2 regions of the Paenibacillus suaedae genome follow, and region 2 is predicted to be linked to the other one. Evidence: riboswitches for the same ligand, from Rfam matches in the RefSeq annotation. Region 2 holds a riboswitch; the other holds the start of a gene.
The links. A riboswitch is a leader RNA that binds a small molecule or an ion and turns the genes downstream of it on or off. The one in region 2 is predicted to bind FMN.
Positions count from the first base shown of each region.

Region 1 (4,433 bases), on a different contig from region 2:
GTAATATTTTCACCAACAATTGGAACAACATGAGGGGATAGACATAGAAGATCGAGTGGGAGTGGGGAGAAATGACGATGTACTTACACGGAACGAGCAAGATTAATGGGAATGGACATTTAGAAATTGGCGGTTGCGATGTAACCGAATTGAAGCAGCAATTTGGTACTCCGCTTTATATTTTTGACGAAGCATTAGTCAGAGAACGCTGTGGACAATACATGGAAGCATTTCGCGAGTCTGGGTTAACCTTTCAAGTTGCATATGCAAGCAAAGCATTCTGTACAACAGCAATGTGCCGGTTAGTCGACCAAGAGGGGCTGTCGCTAGATGTTGTATCGGAAGGGGAATTGTATACAGCCTTGCAGGCTGGATTCCCGGCCCAGCGAATCCACTTCCATGGGAATAATAAGACGCCCGAGGAGATCGAAATGGCGCTTGATGCCCGCATCGGCTGCTTTGTTGTTGATAATTTCACGGAGCTGAAGCTGTTGAATGCGATTTGCCAAGAACGCAATCAGTCCGTACCTGTGCTGCTCCGCGTTACACCGGGTGTTGAGGCACATACGCATGAATACATTTCGACAGGTCAGACGGATTCGAAGTTTGGCTTTGACATCGGCAATGGTACGGCGCTTGAGGCTGTGCGTCATGCGGCGGATGCAACTCATTTGGAGCTGCTGGGCATCCACTCGCATATCGGATCTCAAATATTCGAAACTGAAGGATTCCAAATGGCGGTTGAACGCGTTGCACAATTTGCTCGTGGGGTGAAGGAACAGCTAGGGATCGCATTCCGGGTTGTGAACTTGGGCGGCGGTTTCGGCATCCGCTATGTAGAAGGGGATACGCCTCTGCATGTTCGCGATTATGTAAAGGCCATTACAGATGCTGTAAAGCAGCATTTTGCTGACATCGGAGAATGTTTGCCTGAAATTTGGGTAGAGCCAGGCCGCAGTATTGTTGGAGAAGCGGGAACAACACTGTATACAGTTGGCTCTGTGAAGGATATTCCAGGAGTGCGCAAATATGTAGCTGTTGATGGAGGGATGACCGACAACCCTCGACCAGCGCTGTATGAGTCTCGTTATGAGGCACTGCTTGCTAACCGTTCGACTAATGAGTCCACGGAGACAGTGTCGATAGCAGGAAAATGCTGCGAAAGCGGCGATATGCTGATTTGGGATGCTGTGCTTCCTGCCGTCCAGCAGGGCGATCTGTTGGCTGTGTCCTGCACAGGTGCGTACAATTATTCGATGGCAAGCAACTATAACCGTATTCCAAGACCAGCTGTCGTGTTCGTGCACAAGGGGGAAGCGGATATTGTTGTACGTCGTGAGTCGCATGAAGATATCGTGCGCAATGACTGCATTCCAGCTCGTCTACGCAACGAGCCAGCGCTGAAATAGTACGGGATGTGACGATTGCAAGCTCCACGGCAGCAGTTGAATTTCACATCCGAAGTTACACCATATATGGAAATTAATACAACACCCAATCTTCTGTCTTGTCGTGGCATAACGATGAGGCAGAAATCGGGTGTTTTCTTTTTGTTAAGAAATAACGTATAATCGGATGAGCAAGCGTGAGCATTGTACATATGGAAGGAGACGATACATGATGAGCAAATATGCATTGATTGAATTGGAAAAAGGCGGCACGGTGAAAATCCAGCTCCATGAGCAAGAGGCACCAGGTACCGTTGCAAACTTTGAGAAGCTGTCCAACGAAGGTTTCTATAACGGCTTGACATTCCACCGTGTTATTCCGGGCTTTGTAGCGCAAGGCGGTTGCCCGCACGGAACAGGTACAGGCGGCCCAGGCTACACAATCAAATGTGAGACAAAAGGCAACCCGCACAAGCATGAGCGTGGTGTACTTGCGATGGCGCATGCCGGCAAGGATACAGGCGGTTCCCAATTCTACATCACTTACGATGCATTCCCTCACTTGGATGGCGTGCATACGGTATTTGGCAAAATTGTAGAGGGCATGGAGCATGTAGATGCTGTTAAGCAAGGCGACAAGATGAAGCAAGTTACCATCGTGGAAGAATAGAAATAATTGAGGGAAGGCGTGTATGCAGCTTGGCTGCTGCACGTCTTTTTTATTTGAACGCATCTGAATGGTTCCATGCGGTGAAGCGACACAAGTTGCATTTTACCAGGTCAGGTGGTACACTTCTAAGTGCAACATCTTAGAAACTAATTTTATAGCAATACGAATGACAGACCTTCAGGGCAGGGTGAAATTCCCGACCGGCGGTGATGAACCTATTCTTGCGTGTGCAAGGTGTTCTTAGTCCGTGACCCGGGTGGATTCGTCCACACGGTGGATCTGGTGCAACTCCAGAGCCGACAGTATAGTCTGGATGGGAGAAGGGGCGTCAGGAGAGAAGAACTCGATAATTAGTTCTTTCAAGTTCTTATTTTCACAATTTCATGAGCATTCCAGGCGAAATGGACGGCGAATACCTGCGTAAGCGCGAGGTTTTCTATTCATCTATCGTCGTATTTGACATATGCGAAATCGATGCAGTTTGCTGAGAACATCCTTGTTGTCGGTTTTATTTGTCATATACAAATGGAAATTATGCTTATGTGCGACTATTGTGAAATTAAGTACATACCTGTAAGCTCAATCAATCATGCCCTTCGGAGGATCCGAAGGGCTTTTTTGCGTTAGCCTTGATCTGTTTGTGGAAAGGAGGATACCCAATGTCTGCTGTTATCAATGATGAACTGTACATGCAGCTCGCTGTGAACATGGCAGAGCAGGTGCTTGGACAGACCGATGTGAACCCTGCAGTTGGCTGTGTCATTGTGAACGAGGGACGAATCGTCGGTCTTGGAGCTCATTTGCGGCGTGGTGAAGGCCATGCGGAAGTCCATGCTTTACAGATGGCTGGTGAAGCGGCCAGAGGAGCGACTGCGTATGTGACCCTTGAGCCATGCAGCCACTATGGGAGAACACCGCCTTGCAGCCTGCGATTGATTGAAGCGGGAATCGCCCGTGTCGTGATCGCTTGCGTCGATCCGAATCCAGCGGTTGCAGGGAGAGGAATTGCTCTACTGAAGGATCATGGAATTGGGATAACGTTGGATGTGCTTCGGGAGAGAGGTCTCGCACTGATTGAAATGTTCGCTAAGCATATTACGACCGGCATTCCGTTCGTTACCCTCAAGACAGCAAGTACGCTGGACGGCAAGATCGCCACTTTGACTGGTGACAGCAAGTGGATCTCGAATGAGCGAAGTCGTGAACTCGTTCATTCGATGAGGCACCGTCATCAAGCGATTATGGTAGGCATAAGCACTGTACTTGCGGATGATCCATCGCTGACAACACGTCTGTCAGTCCCTGGGGTAAACCCAGTGCGCTTGATTGTAGACTCGAAGCTTCGGATCCCTATGGACGCCAAGGTCGTAACCGATCAAGCTGCACGAACCTGCATCTTCACAACTGCACGGGCAAGCGGGGAGAAGCGGCGTGAATTGGTGTCCCGAGGCGTAGAGGTCTTCGAGTGCGGAGAAAGCGAGAAGGTAGACCTTCAGCAGATGATGGAATGGTGCGGCCAACATGAGATCGGATCCATACTCCTTGAAGGTGGAGGTCGATTGAATGGGGCGATGCTAGAGAAGAAGCTGGTCGACAAAGTTGCAATATTTATGGCTCCGATTGTCGTCGGCGGTCAGCATGCGCCTGGTAGTTTTGTGTTTGAAGGTGTAGAGCGGATGCAGGATGCATACCGGCTTCAGCATGTGGAGGTTGAGAAGCTCGGAGATAATATCTGCATCACTGGATATCCGTTCGGCAAGCGTGAGGTGGAGCATTTGACTCATTCCAGCATTAAAGGAGGAGCATAGCAATGTTCACCGGACTCATTGAAGAAGTGGGCTCACTGCAGTCTGTGATGAATCGGGGCGAGGCGATGGTGCTTCATATCCGAGCATCTAAGGTTCTAGAAGGCATGAAGCTGGGGGATAGCATCGCCGTCAATGGTGTTTGTCTGACCTCAACGTCCTATGATGGCAGCTCCTTCATGGCGGATGTGATGCCGCAGACGTTCCGCCATACGAATTTGAAGGATTTAAGGCCGGGCGATCCGGTCAATCTAGAGCGTGCAATGACAGCAGGCGGACGATTCGGCGGTCATATTGTACAAGGACATGTAGATGGTCTTGCAACGATTGTGGGACGAACAAGAGATGCGAATGCTGTTGTCATCGAATGTCGGGCGAGTCGGCCTGAGATGGCGAAATATATGATTCCACAAGGTTCTGTCACCATTGACGGCATCAGCTTAACCCTAACACGAGCAGAGCATGGAGAGTTTGCCGTATCGATTATTCCACATACGTTGGCGCAAACCGCTCTTCAGCGCAAGCAGCCGGGTGATACCGTCAACATTGAATGTGATGTGCTTGGCAAGT
Region 1 covers NZ_JAVYAA010000001.1:1,634,617-1,639,049, forward strand. Annotated here, with positions in the region: gene lysA (diaminopimelate decarboxylase) at 78-1,409, shown strand; gene RQP50_RS07260 (peptidylprolyl isomerase) at 1,621-2,058, shown strand; FMN riboswitch at 2,228-2,387, shown strand; gene ribD (bifunctional diaminohydroxyphosphoribosylaminopyrimidine deaminase/5-amino-6-(5-phosphoribosylamino)uracil reductase RibD) at 2,718-3,866, shown strand; gene ribE (riboflavin synthase) at 3,869-4,433, shown strand, end outside.
Region 1: another riboswitch for FMN. It lies ahead of ribD (bifunctional diaminohydroxyphosphoribosylaminopyrimidine deaminase/5-amino-6-(5-phosphoribosylamino)uracil reductase RibD); the one in region 2 lies ahead of RQP50_RS22450 (DMT family transporter).

Region 2 (4,433 bases):
TGAAGCCTTCCTCGTCAATCGAAGGAAGCTTGCCGTTTACACTCTTTTTGAATCCAAAGTGAAATGCTGGACCCTGTTCGGCGTATGCGGCTGGCTGAATGCTTGCGGCAAGCAAGCAGAGGAGAGCAGTGGCAATCAGAATGCGTTTCATATGCAAATATACTCCTTGATGTAGGTTAGAATCGATCAATCATGGCTTACTATTCCATATTTGCAGTAAACTTATACGCACTGATACCCATGCATTCCTAATGAGAATACAAGTAATCCTTATTTGTTGTTAGACTGCTTCATCTTCTCCAACTCTTCCGACACGACGAAGGCAAGATCTTCGTTGTTGTACATAGACAGCACGGCGAACAAAGTGTCGTCAGGAATTGGTCCGGCCTCCTCCTTCGGAACCGTAAGATCAATTGCCTGCTGCAATCGATAGTTGTCGCCCTGCTTCGGGTATGCGCGATGATAGAGCTCGGCTGGATCAAGATTATGGTTCACACACCATTGTGCAAAGATAAGAATCATCATTTGCTCATCACGCTCATAATTGTCGATAATTTGTTGTTCTACTGCACTACGCGTCATTGCAAAAACTCCCTTACATAGATTCATACAGCTTATTATAACGAAGATGAATTGTGATTCTCAATCCTATTACTTAATTGAGAGGGAAAGACGTTGCAATGATCGGCCTGTAATGCCAATTGGAGATGAATGCTCATACTTACTTACTCGCTTAGCTTAGAAAGCGTCGGATATATATGGATGAAGTCGCGGAACGAACTGCTCTAGAGTTTCAATACTGTTGATGGAACCTGCAATAAATCCGTTATCGAATAATTCGCATGGTCGCTGATAGCCAAGCAGCATGGTTGTGAGTGCTCTAATGTTCATGGACAGGGTGTTGGTCGTGTTGACAGTGGTACGAACCTGCTTCCTATCTTGAGAGTGAATAGCAGCTTGCCCGTTCTCAAATTGAATGACTACATTATTCCACGGAGCCTGGTCGTCACTTATGTACAGAGAGAGGGGAGGGTGTGCAGGTACAGGTGCAAACGTATATTGCTGTAGAAATAATGTAATATCTACAATTCGTGCCATGACAAAAGGTTGTATGGTACGAACAATTCGTGGAAGGTTCAAGGCGAAAAACAGGCGCTCATTCTCACAAAGACGCATATTTACTTGCTCTACCATAGAATCATGCTGACAAATATAATTCCATAGCCCCTGTCTAGAATCCCTTGTAACGCACATGAATTCATGTACATGCATAGCATTATTTTTTATCTCATACAACATATACCCTTGAGGCTGCGAATGCTCACTATAGTACACCGCCGCGGTGCGATTATGATAGTGAGCAAGCCACCATTCGTGATCGCGAACGACCATACCTGAATGCTGCAATGACCATGCGTCATATACCGCTTCAATATCAGTAGAATGCGTATCCTTGGTATAGCGGCGAACAACGCCTGTCAGTTCAGGATTCAATGGAATTAGATCATGCCGGCTGAATTGGCAAGTCATGCGGTCGCTGAATACTTCCCAGCCTGCTTTGCGATAGAAGGGGATGGAGAAAGGATAGAGCATGGATATAGAAGTTCCAGCGGCCTGCATCACGCGCAGTGAGTGGTGCAGCAATTGCTTGGCATATCCTTTGCGTCGAAATTCAGGATATGTGGCAACCCCACCGATTCCACCCATCTTCAGCTTATTCTGGCCGATATAGATGTGAAAAGGAAGGATATGAAGCTTCGCAGCGAGCTTGCCTTCATCGTACACACCAAAAATCTCATGTTTCCCCAATTTATGCAGATATTCTTCATAGTCTTCAGGTTCAACGCTGTACTGGAAAGAATACTCGGATAGCGATATGGCTTCAGAAAACTGTTCCTTGTTCAAACGAGCAATTGACATTGACAATCCCCCTCAATAAATGTGTGTGCCGCTGTATATGATCTATTGTAGATGAAATAGACAGGGATGCAACGATTGAATGAAGAAGGTTCGATTGAAAAGTAGGGATGGTAATATATGCAAATGGTGAAAACTTTCATGAAAATGCGAAATGTCATATTGCTCAATCTGAAAATCTAGATATAATGAAGTCAGGGCATGTCAAGGAAGCAACAGCATGCTACTATGTGGATTGAATATGGATCTTCAGGGCAGGGTGAAATTCCTGACCGGCGGTATGGGTGCAGCTGCGCCCGAGCCCGCGACTCGTTGTTCGCTTACTCGGTTACTTGTAACATGTAAGCATCGAACGGAAGAACAGCGACTGATTTGGTGAGAAGCCAAGGCCGACGGTATAGTCCGGATGGAAGAAGATCTCGCACACGTTGTTTGGTACAACTGCATACAACAACAGGTCTAATGCGAATTTTTCTCTTCTGCATGTCTAGATCCTATATTCAACAACCTTGGAGGTTATTGAATATGGAACATCGTATCCAGGCCGACACACGCATGAGCAGCTCCGCAAGAGGAGTATGGTTCGTTGCGATGGGAGCGGCACTGTGGGGAATTGGCCCACTGTTCCGGGTATGGGTCATGGAGTCCATGACTTCGACCCAAATTGTATTGATCGAGCATCTGATGCTCGCCTTGTACGCGATCCCGGTGTTATGGATGCACCGGAAAGAGCTGCGAAACTGCACATGGAAGCATGTACTGGCATTGCTGTTCCTGTCATGGGGCGGCTCAGTAATAGCGACCATTATGTTTACCGAAGCATTTGCACATGGTGATGCGAATGGCGTACTGCTGCTGCAGAAGCTGCAACCAGTCTTTGCAATTATTTTAGCGCGGCTGTTGTTGAAGGAGACGCTCCCGCGTCGCTTCTCGCTACTGCTTATTCTTGCTATTATCGGTACGTATTTATTGACTTTTGGATGGTCTTTGCCAATTGGGCATTACAATGAAGTCATTGGCTTCAGCAGTCTATTGGCACTTGGAGCAGCATTCCTATGGGGCGGTTCCACAGTTATGGGACGGTTGCTTCTCGACAAAATGGAATATGAGACGGTCACATCGCTGCGATTTTTGATGGCACTCCCTCTGCTCATCGTGCTGACATCATGGGAGTCACCAAGCTGGAATTTCGCCGCATCAGAATGGGGGACACTGTCGTTCTACATCTTCTTGCAGGCTCTTCTTCCAGGATTGGTTAGTCTCTTGCTGTATTATCGCGGTCTATCGACTACCAAGGCCTCATATGCGACTCTGGCTGAGTTGTCATTCCCATTGGTAGGGATGATGATGAATTGGTTCGTGTTCCATCAGGCGGTCACTGCAGCGCAAATTTCAGGATTCGTTCTCATCTGGATTGCGTTGTATATGGTATCAAGACAAAATTAATCGGCGGTGGCAGTGCTATGATTCTTAATGAAGTTGCTGTCAATCGTCTTCCATAAATGATAAGAGACCCTGTCTGCTATGCCTTGAACGCATAGCAGACAGGGTCTCTTATGTTAGTTAGGTTAGAAGAAGGAATTGATAGCGACAAGAATGATGATAGCTCCGCTTAGCACCGTGCTGAATTGTCCTACTGTATAGCGTCCTATGCGAATGTTGGCCATCTTCTGCCCAAGCACGGCACCCAGCCACAATGTGACAAAACTGCCGATCGCTGCGGTTAGGGATATGGCGAGCGGTGATAATCCGATAAGTCCAGCACTTAGGCCATTTGTAAGCGCATTGGCAGACAGTGCAACGCCAAGCACAGCTGCTTCCCATAAGTTAATCGTTCCCGATTTATCCTTATCCGCTTCCTCTGGTCTCTGCAGCATTCGCTCTAGTGAAGAGCTTGAATTAGCTTCACTGCTTGCTTCTACTGCAGCGGTCTCCGTCGAGTTGCCATGGTGAGAGGTCAGTAGAACAATGCGGATTCCGACAATAAGCAGGATGAATGCGGCAAGCAAGGTAGGCAGTATACCAGGAAGAACCTGCGATATCCATTGACCGAACATGAGACCGGCCATACTGAAAATGAAGCAGATGAGCGAAATGAATAGATTCGAAAGGACTCCAATTCGTATTTTCCGTATTCCGTACGATATTCCCACCCCTAAATTATCTATACTCGAAGCGACTGCTAATCCTATAATCATAATCCATTGCATGATGAATCTCTCCCTTGGTTAATTCCCTTGATTCGAAGTTATAAATGGTTGTTAATTGAATGTCATTTGCCGTCCTGTCAATCGTGAAGCATCTGCAGCACAGTTTCCCTCGGAGGCACGAACACTAGCTGATGCTCACTTCCTGCTGAATAGGGCAGGGGGGGGTTCGAATGACAATCTCCAAGCTGGAATTTGCGTTTGCTCATCTCATCTACATAGAACACATTCCGAAATACTACCGATGTGCCATCCTCTTGATGGACTTTGGAACATTGCAGGCAGTAATACATAGCTGTTCAACTCCTT
Region 2 covers NZ_JAVYAA010000006.1:239,959-244,391, reverse strand. Annotated here, with positions in the region: gene pdaA (delta-lactam-biosynthetic de-N-acetylase) at 1-151, opposite strand, end outside; gene RQP50_RS22460 (hypothetical protein) at 271-582, opposite strand; gene RQP50_RS22455 (GNAT family N-acetyltransferase) at 739-1,920, opposite strand; FMN riboswitch at 2,159-2,339, shown strand; gene RQP50_RS22450 (DMT family transporter) at 2,443-3,363, shown strand; gene ytaF (sporulation membrane protein YtaF) at 3,486-4,127, opposite strand; gene RQP50_RS29385 (DUF3973 domain-containing protein) at 4,205-4,417, opposite strand.